Regions from separate parts of the Streptomyces sp. NPDC005820 genome, predicted to be linked through region 2. Evidence: riboswitches for the same ligand, from Rfam matches in the RefSeq annotation. Region 2 holds a riboswitch; the other holds the start of a gene.
The links. Region 2 has a riboswitch for cyclic di-AMP ahead of ABZ464_RS06520 (transglycosylase SLT domain-containing protein). Riboswitches for the same ligand answer to the same signal wherever they lie in the genome.
Positions count from the first base shown of each region.

Region 1: it holds a riboswitch for cyclic di-AMP, as region 2 does, so the genes downstream of both, ABZ464_RS21635 (LysM peptidoglycan-binding domain-containing M23 family metallopeptidase) here and ABZ464_RS06520 (transglycosylase SLT domain-containing protein) in region 2, are expected to answer to the same signal.

Region 1 is NZ_JBEXXE010000017.1:5,214-9,758, forward strand. Features, by position in the region: gene ABZ464_RS21625 (tyrosine-protein phosphatase) at 1-367, opposite strand, end outside; gene ABZ464_RS21630 (alpha-galactosidase) at 588-2,693, shown strand; cyclic di-AMP (ydaO/yuaA leader) riboswitch at 2,998-3,156, shown strand; gene ABZ464_RS21635 (LysM peptidoglycan-binding domain-containing M23 family metallopeptidase) at 3,161-4,141, shown strand; gene ABZ464_RS21640 (DUF6250 domain-containing protein) at 4,328-4,545, shown strand, end outside.
Region 2 is NZ_JBEXXE010000004.1:146,628-151,172, forward strand. Features, by position in the region: gene ABZ464_RS06510 (DUF2092 domain-containing protein) at 1-585, opposite strand, end outside; gene ABZ464_RS06515 (polyprenyl synthetase family protein) at 839-1,849, opposite strand; cyclic di-AMP (ydaO/yuaA leader) riboswitch at 2,282-2,471, shown strand; gene ABZ464_RS06520 (transglycosylase SLT domain-containing protein) at 2,475-2,954, shown strand; gene ABZ464_RS06525 (HAD family hydrolase) at 2,998-3,822, opposite strand; gene ABZ464_RS06530 (GNAT family N-acetyltransferase) at 4,133-4,545, shown strand, end outside.

The DNA of each region.
Region 1 (4,545 bases), on a different contig from region 2:
GGCCGGCGGCCTTGCCCTCGCCGAGGAGGACGCGCAACTGCTCGATGTCGCCGTCGCGGACCATCTTCCAGAACTCCGCGCCGTCCGCTGGGTCGGAGAGCGGCAGGTTCACATTGCGCACCCCGGGCAGGTCGACGTCCGGGCCCTCCAGCTTCTGGTCCGCCGCGTTGCGGAAGTCGAAGACCGTGTGCAGGCCGAGGGAGGACAGGAACGCGGCGTCCGCGTCGGTCGCGTGCGCGAGATGGCCGCTGCGGAACAGCACGCCGTGCCGCAGCCGCCGTCCGTCGGCGGTCGGCAGACCGCCCACGTCACGGAAGTTGCGGACACCTGCCAGCTCGGGCTCGGTCGACGGGATCTGCTGCGTCACGGGGGCTCCCTCCCGGTCGGGCTCCGTCGGTGCGGCTCGGGTGACCGACGGGACCGATTCGACCATACGACATGGATTCCCCGGGCAACGGGTTGTCCACAGGCGGACGAATCCTTCATCTCCCCAGGTGAGCGGTTTGTCCACAGGCGTTGCCGGGCAGGGCGCGCGCAGCTGATGATGTTGGGGCTTGATCGCACCTGTTCGAATCAGTGGGGGTTTGATGCCCGAGACCGTGAAGCCCGAGATCGCCGCGGGCGGCCGTACCTGGCTCCTTTCGGGGCCTGCGAGCAGCTATGCCCTCCATCTCACCGAGGCCGACGAACTGGTGCATCTGCACTGGGGCCCGAGGATCGAGCTCGCCGACGCCGAGGCCCTGGCGGCCGTTCCCTTCCAGGGCCGCGCGTCCTTCGAGGCCGCGCTGGACGGGCGTGAGGAGTACCCGGTGGAGGGCGGCCCCCGCTTCGTCCGCCCCGCCCTGTCCGTGCGCACCGGCACCGGGCGCCGCGGCACCGAGTGGACCTTCGAGTCGTACGAGATCCAGGACGCCGACGACCCGGGCGCCGAGCTGCTGCTGAACTTCCGGGACGGCGCCCTGGTGATCACCCTGCACTACCGGATGCGCGGCGACGTCGTGGAGCGCCGGACGACCCTGCTCAACGAGGGCGAGGAGCCGCTGGAGCTGCTGCGCGCCGACTCCGCGACCTGGACCCTGCCCGAGCGCGACGACTGGCGGCTGTCGCATCTGCACGGCCGCTGGGCGGCCGAGTCCCGGCTGGTCCGGGCCCCGCTGACCTACGGCGAGAAGATCATCGGCAGCCGGCGCGGCCACACCGGCCACCAGTACCTGCCCTGGGTCGCCCTCGACACCGACGCGACGGAGGAGCGCGGCGAGGTCTACGGCTGCGCCCTCGGCTGGTCCGGCTCCTGGCGCATCGCCGTCGCCCAACTCCCCGACGCGCGCGTGCAGATCACCGGCGGCGCGGGACACGACGACTCCGGCCTGCTGCGGCTGGCGGCGGGGGAGTCCCTCACCACGCCCCTGTTCGCCGGTCTGTGGAGCGACGCGGGCTTCGGCGGGGCCAGCCGGGCCTGGCACGCGTACCAGCGCGCCCATGTGATCCCGGACGCCGAGCGGGACCGGCCGGTGCTGTTCAACTCCTGGGAGGCCACCTTCTTCGACATCTCCGAGGAGCAGCAGGCCACCCTCGCCCGGCGGGCCGCGGCGATCGGCGTCGAGCTGTTCGTCGTGGACGACGGCTGGTTCGGCGCCCGCACCGGCGACCACGCCGGCCTCGGCGACTGGTGGCCCAACCCGGACCGCTTCCCGAACGGCCTGAAGACCCTCGCCGACTACGTGCACGCGCTCGACATGCAGTTCGGCATCTGGGTCGAGCCCGAGATGGTCAACCCGGACAGCGATCTGTACCGGGCACACCCCGACTGGGTCCAGTTCCAACCAGGACGAAAGCGGACGGAGTTCCGCAATCAGCTCATGTTGAACCTGGCGCGCGAGGACGTCCAGGAGTACCTCTGGGAGCGGCTCGACGGCCTGCTGTCCAGCGCCCCCATCGACTACGTCAAGTGGGACTTCAACCGCTGCTTCACCGACGCCGGCTGGCCCGACGACCCCTACCCGCAGCGCCTGTGGGTGGACCACGTCCGCGCCCTGTACCGGCTCCTGGACCGGCTGCGGGCGGCCCACCCGGGCGTGGCCTTCGAGTCCTGCTCGGGCGGCGGCGGACGGATCGACCTCGGCATCCTCGCCCGCACCGACCAGGTGTGGACCTCCGACAACACCGACCCGCTCGACCGGCTCGACATCCAGCACGGCTTCAGCCAGATCCACCCCGCGCGGGTGATGGCCGCCTGGGTCACCGACAGCCCCAACACCCAGCTCAACGGCCGGGTCAGCTCGCTGCGGTTCCGGTTCGTCAGCGCCATGGCCGGGGTGCTCGGCGTCGGCGGGGACCTCTCCGAGTGGACCGAGGAGGAGCTCGCCGAGGCCCGTCGCTGGGTCGACCTCTACAAGGAGATCCGGCCCCTCGTCCAGCGCGGCGACCAGTACCGGCTGCGTCCCCCGGCGGGTGGACTGAGTGCCGTCCAGTACGTCCGCGGCGACGAGACCGTCGTCCTCGCCTGGCTCCAGGCCCAGCGCTACGGGGAGCCGGTCCCGGCGCTGCGCCTGCGCGGCCTCGACCCGACAGCGTCGTACGAATGCCGCGAAACGGGCGAAGTCCACCGAGGTGCGGTGCTGTTGCACCACGGGCTGCGGACCGGGCTGCGCGGTGACCTCGATGCGACGGTTATCCGCCTGCGTCGCATCTGAGGGTTCTGTCCGAATTGAATCCTTCGTTCCAACTCGCTCTGGAATAAGGGATCCTGGAGGGGTATTACGTGAGCAGGGTCATATCCGTGACCCTGCGTCGCCCGTCATGTTCACGTAATCAAAGCGCTTTTCAAGGGCGTTAGCCGAATTTCCCCGTGCTGGTTGCACGGAGCGTCACCGGGAATTCGCACAGCGGATCAAGAGAAAGGCGTGAACAGGGCAACCACTGCTTGTTCCTGTGCGTCTTGGTCGCTTACGTTCCAGACCAATCCGGACGGACGCCGAATCCTGCCGCCGCCCGGAATCCGCACACTCACCCGTGCACGGCAGGAGCGGGGGACCCACAGGCAGAACCGCCTGCTCCGGTCTCCGGAACAGGCTTGGGGTAAAGCCGCGACCCGTCGCGGCCGGGCATCTCCAGTCCGCACCCGACAGCTCACCTCGCAGGCGCCGGAGAGGAATTCGCCATGCCCGCGAAGGGTAAGCACCGCCGCCCGAAGACCCAGCGCTTCACCCGTTCCATCGCCGTCGCCGGAACCGGCGGGGTCGCACTCGCCCTCCCGCTCATGGGGGCCGCCGGCGCCCATGCGGCCACCCCGCAGTCCGTTTCCCGGCCGGCCGCCCAGGCCGTTTCGGGATCGGTCGCGGAAAACGCCGTACAGGCCGCTCCGGTGTCGCGGAAGTCCGCCGCATCGAGCGCGAAGACCTACACCGTGCGGGCGGGCGACTACCTCGCCAAGATCGCCGACGAGCAGCATGTGGCCGGCGGCTGGCAGAAGCTGTACGCGGACAACCGCGAGGCCGTCGGCAGCAACCCCTCGCTGATCCACCCGGGTCTCAAGCTGTCCCTCGGCAAGAAGGCCGCGAGCGTCGAGTCGTCGTCCGGTTCATCCGGTTCTTCTTCGTCTTCTTCTTCCTCGTCGAAGTCGTCGGCCTCGTCCTCGTCGGCGAAGTCCTCCGACTCGAAGGGCTCCTCGTCGTCCTCGTCCTCCTCGAACGAGGCCACCCAGGCAGCCGAGAGCGCCACCAGCACCGCCGGCGGCTACACCCTCCCGGTGTCCGGCGCGACCGTCGGCACCGGCTACAAGGTGGCCGGCAGCATGTGGTCCAGCGGCTACCACACGGGCGTCGACTTCGTCGTCCCGACCGGTACCTCCCTCAAGGCCATAGCCGCGGGCACGGTCGTCTCCGCCGGCTGGGGCGGCGCGTACGGCAACCAGGTCGTCATCAAGCTCAACGACGGCTACTACGCCCAGTACGCCCACCTGTCGCAGCTCTCGGTCTCGGCCGGCCAGACCGTGACCGCGGGCCAGCAGATCGGCCTCTCCGGCGCCACCGGCAATGTGACGGGCCCGCACCTGCACTTCGAGATCCGCACCACGCCGAACTACGGCTCCGACGTGGACCCGGTCGCCTACCTCCGCTCCCACGGCCTCGCCGTCGGCTGACCCCCTCCGACGCGGCGGCCGCCGAGCGCGCCCGACATGCCTGACACGCACGGCGAAGGCCGGACCCGAACCACGGGTCCGGCCTTCGCCGTGCGTGTTGATGCCTTTTCGCCCCATCGACAGCGGGGGCGGGGTGGGGACACAGTGATCCCCATGGAGAGAAAGCGCTTTCTGGGGAGAGTCGGCATGACGACCACGCGTAGAGCGTTCGGAGCACTTGCCACCGGAGCCGCACTGGCGGCCCTGGCGCCGGGGACCGCGGTGGCGGCTCCGTCCCGCCGCCGGCTGATCGCCCGCGACGACTTCCGCCACGGACTCGGGCAGTGGGCCGTGGAACTGGAGCGGGGCGGGACCGTCACGGCCTCGTGCGGGGTCCTGGAGGTCGATGTGCCCGCCGGGGCGAC
Region 2 (4,545 bases):
CTCGGTGAGGTCCTTGGGGGTGGCCGGCGGCTGCGCGTCCTCCCCGCTCTCGCCGGCGCTCTCGTCGGTGGTCGCGTGGTAGACCTCGTTGGAGGCGCTGTCGTAACCCCACACGTCCTTGCCGTTGTGGATGACGCTGTACTCGGCGGCCTTCTCGACCAGGGAGAGCTTCTGCCGGTCGGGGCCGTCGGCGGCCACGCGCAGGGTGTGGGTGCCGGAGGCGAGCTCGGTGAGCTTGGTGGAGGGATCGGCGGACGATCCGTCACCGCCGTTGCCCGCGACACCGGCGAGCAGGCCGCTCTCCAGACCACCGAGGTCGGGCAGGCCCAGGTCGGTGGTGATCTTCACGGTGCCGGACAGCTGCTGCACGTCCGAGGCGGCGATCTTGTCGAGGAGCTGCTGGGCGGTGATCTTCGGCAGGTCGGGGTCGCCCGAGTCGGCGAGCGCCGGGACCAGGCCGATCGTCGCCGCGGCGACGCCGATCACGGTGACCGGGACGACGTACCGCACGGCCTTGCGCCGCCCGACGCGCAGGTCGTCCGTCTCCCCGGCGGTCGTGCTGTCGTCGGTTGCGTTCGGTGCCATGTCTGCCTTACCTCCGTCGTCGGCGGCGGCTGGTCATCTCACGGAGAGCGTCCCCACCCCGTGCCGCCATTCTCACCCGAATCGGTGAGGAGTGGTGTTTTCCGTGATTCCCATCTGACCAAATCCCACATGAGGAGGCGTCACCCCACGGACTCAACTCCGCGTACACCTGGGGTATGACACGGGGGACGTCGGGATCCTTCGACCCGTAGGGGTCGGGGGGCGGCACCACCGGCGCATGGCCTCGGAGGCGTCAGCCCGCGCGGTGGACCACCGCGTCGCACAGCCCCATGAGGGCCGCCTTCGCGTCGCACTCGGTGAGGGGGGCCAGCGCGGCGCGGGCCTCCTCGGCGTAGCGCACGGTGTCGCGGCGGGCCTGCTCCAGGGCCGGGTGGGCGCGCAGGGCCGCGACCGCCTCGGCGAGCTTGGCGTCGTCGCTCAGGTCGGAGTCGAGGAGTTCGCACAGGGCGATGTCCTCGGGCAGCGCCTGCTGGGCCGCCCGCTCGCGCAGCCGCAGCACGGGCAGGGTGGGGATGCCCTCGCGCAGGTCCGTGCCGGGCGTCTTGCCCGACTCGTGGGAGTCGGAGGCGATGTCCAGGACGTCGTCGGCGAGCTGGAACGCGACCCCGAGCCGCTCCCCGTACTGGGTGAGCACGTCCACCACCGTCTCGTCGGCGCCCGACATCATCGCGCCGAACCGGCAGGACACCGCCACCAGGGAGCCGGTCTTGCCGCCGAGGACGTCGAGGTAGTGGTCGACCGGGTCCCGGCCGTCGACCGGTCCCGCGGTCTCCAGGATCTGGCCGGTGACCAGCCGCTCGAACGCCTCCGCCTGCACCCGCACCGCCTCCGGGCCGAGGTCGGCCAGGATGTGCGAGGCGCGCGCGAAGAGGAAGTCGCCGGTGAGGACGGCGAGCGAGTTGCCCCAGCGGGCGTTCGCGCTGGGCACCCCGCGCCGCACCGCGGCCTCGTCCATCACGTCGTCGTGGTACAGGGTCGCCAGATGGGTGAGCTCGACGACGACGGCGGAGGGGACGACCCCCGGCGCGTACGGGTCGCCGAAGCGCGCGGCGAGCATCACGAGCAGCGGCCGGAACCGCTTCCCACCGGCCCGCAGCAGATGCTGGGCCGCCTCCGTGATGAACGGGACCTCACTCTTGGTGGCCTCGAGCAAGCCTTCCTCGACAGCCGCCAATCCGGCCTGGACATCGGCTTCCAGAGCCTGGTCCCGCACGCTCAGCCCAAACGGCTCGACGACGGTCACGAGGAGTCTCCTGTCTGCTGGTGTCTATCGGCGGCTACGCGGTTTGTCGATAGGTCTCTGCGCTCACTCAAGTCAGCGTATCCGGTCAGGTTTCGATCACCGCGAGCCCCCACGGTTACAGCCCGGACAGGCCCTATGAGAAGGGGCACCCCTTAAGCCGCCATCTGGGTTTATTGCCCGATTCGCCCCTCTTGTGGACGCCGGTGAGTTGTCTCACTCCCCTGGCGGACAGACCCCCGCGGGCCGCACCCCCGATCCCGCACCCACTCAACCGAGTTGACGGTTTGCAACCACAAAGGATCAAGTGCCTCATAGGCCACAGACCATGGTCAAAAGGGTTGATCGTGAATCTGCCACTTGTTCCGGACATGTGCTCTCGCATACGTTCCCGGCCTGTCGGGCGGACGCCTAATCCTGCCGCCGCCCGGACACCCACCGAGAACACCACGGCAGGAGCGGGGGAACCAGGTAAGTCGCCGTACCGGTCGAGCCGGGCCGTGCCTTTGGGCATGCCCCGGACAGACCGGTACGGCTCGGGGTGAAGCCGTGTCCGTGAGGGCACGGCCGGGCAGCTCCCGCCCGAACCCGACAGCTCACCTCGCAGGCGACGGAGAGGAACTTCGCCATGCCTGCTCAGCCCCGCCGTGCCCGCGGCTCCCGCCGCCTCGCCCGCACGCTCGCCGTCGCCGCCACCGGCGTCACCGTGCTCGCCCTGCCGATCCTCGGCGCGACCACCGCCTCCGCGGCCACCCCGACCGTGGCCACCGCCTCCAGCCTCGGCTACGCCAACAACCTCGACGGCTGGATCCGCGCCTCGCTCCAGGTCATGGCGCAGCACGGGATCCCCGGCACCTACAACGGCATCTACCGCAACGTGATCCGGGAGTCGTCGGGCAACCCGTACGCGATCAACCTCTGGGACTCCAACGCGGCCGCCGGCACCCCGTCCAAGGGGCTGCTGCAGATCATCGACCCGACCTTCAACGCGTACCACGTCTCCGGCACGTCCTGGGACTCGTACGACCCGGTCGCGAACATCACCGCGTCCTGCAACTACGCGGCCGCGCGGTACGGCTCGATCGACAACGTGTTCGGCGCGTACTGAGCCGGCCCGCACCGGGTTCGGCGCGTACTGAGCCGGCCCGCGGCTACGGATAGAGACGTTCGAGGACGACGGCCACGCCGTCGTCCTCGTTCGACGTCGTCACCTCGTCGGCCACCGCCTTGAGCTCCGGATGGGCGTTGGCCATCGCCACCCCGCGGGCGGCCCAGTCGAACATCGGGATGTCGTTGGGCATGTCCCCGAAGGCGATGGTGTCCTCGGGCCTGAGGCCCAGGTGCTCGGCGGCCAGGGCCAGTCCCGTCGCCTTGGTGATCCCGCACGGCTGGAGCTCCACCGTGCCCGGCCCGGACATGGTGACGGTGGCGAGCGAGCCGACCACCGCGCGGGCCGTCGAGGCCAGTTCGTCGTCGGAGAGCGTCGGATGGCGCAGCAGCACCTTGCTGATCGGCTCGCACCACAGGTCGTCACGGCGTTCGACGCGCAGGGCGGGCAGGGTCGGGTGCGGCATCAGATAGCCGGGCTCGATCAGCGTGAGCCCGTCGACGCCGTCCTGGTCGACGGCCGCGTACACCTGCCCGACCTCGGCCTCGATCTTGCCGAGCGCGGTCTCCGCGAGCTCCCGGTCCAGGGTGACCGACCACAGCAGACGGTCCCCGCCGGCGTCGTACAGCTGCGCGCCCTGTCCGCACACCGCGAGCCCCCTGCTGTGCAGGCGGTCCAGGAGCGGTCGTACGCGGGGCGCGGGCCGGCCGGTCACCACCAGATGGCGAGCGCCGGCCGCCGCCACCCGCGCGAGCGCGTCCAGCGACCGGTCGGAGAACGTGTCGTCGCCGCGCAGCAGCGTTCCGTCCAGGTCGGTGGCGACGAGGGAGTACGCGGTGCGCTCGGCATATGCGGTGGGTGCGGCCATGATCAGAGAATACGGATCCCGCACCCCCCGGACTCGACGTGAACCGGACCAGGACGGAGTCCGGCCCCCTTCTGTCAACTCCCCTTCTTTTGTTGACCGATCACTCGCCGATCGCTGGTGGACACAGGTCCGAGAAACGGCTTTCCGCCACACCGTCGGTTAGTGACCGCTTGAAGGCCTCTGCACCGGTTGGCTCCAACTTGCCGCAACTTGCCGCGCTCCCTACCGCACGCCCGGTCTGTAGGGGTACCGTCCAGGTGTCCAGGGGGGACTTGATCGGGGGGTCAAGTTGAGCAGTGGGCGTATCCGTGTGCTGAGTCCGGAGGATCTCGGCGAGGGGGAACGGGAGCGGTGGCGCGCCCTGCGCGCCATGTCGACCACACCGCGCAACCCGTTCATGGAACCGGAGTTCACCGACGCCGTGGGCCGGGTGCGGCCACGCGCGCGTGTGGCCGCGGTGTACGAGGGGCGCGAGCCGGTCGGCTTCCTGCCCCATGAGCGCGGCCGGCTGGGCCGCGGCCAGGCGCTGGCGTACGGCGTCTCGGACGCGCAGGGCGCCGTACTGGCCCCGGGTCTCGGGCTGAACGCCGAGGACCTGCTGCGGGCCGCCTCCCTGTCCACCTTCGCCTTCGACAACCTGGAGGCGGAACAAGGGCTGTTCGTCCCGCACGCGGCGGCCGAGTACGCCTCCTACGTCATCGACGTGGAGAAGGGCTACGAGAC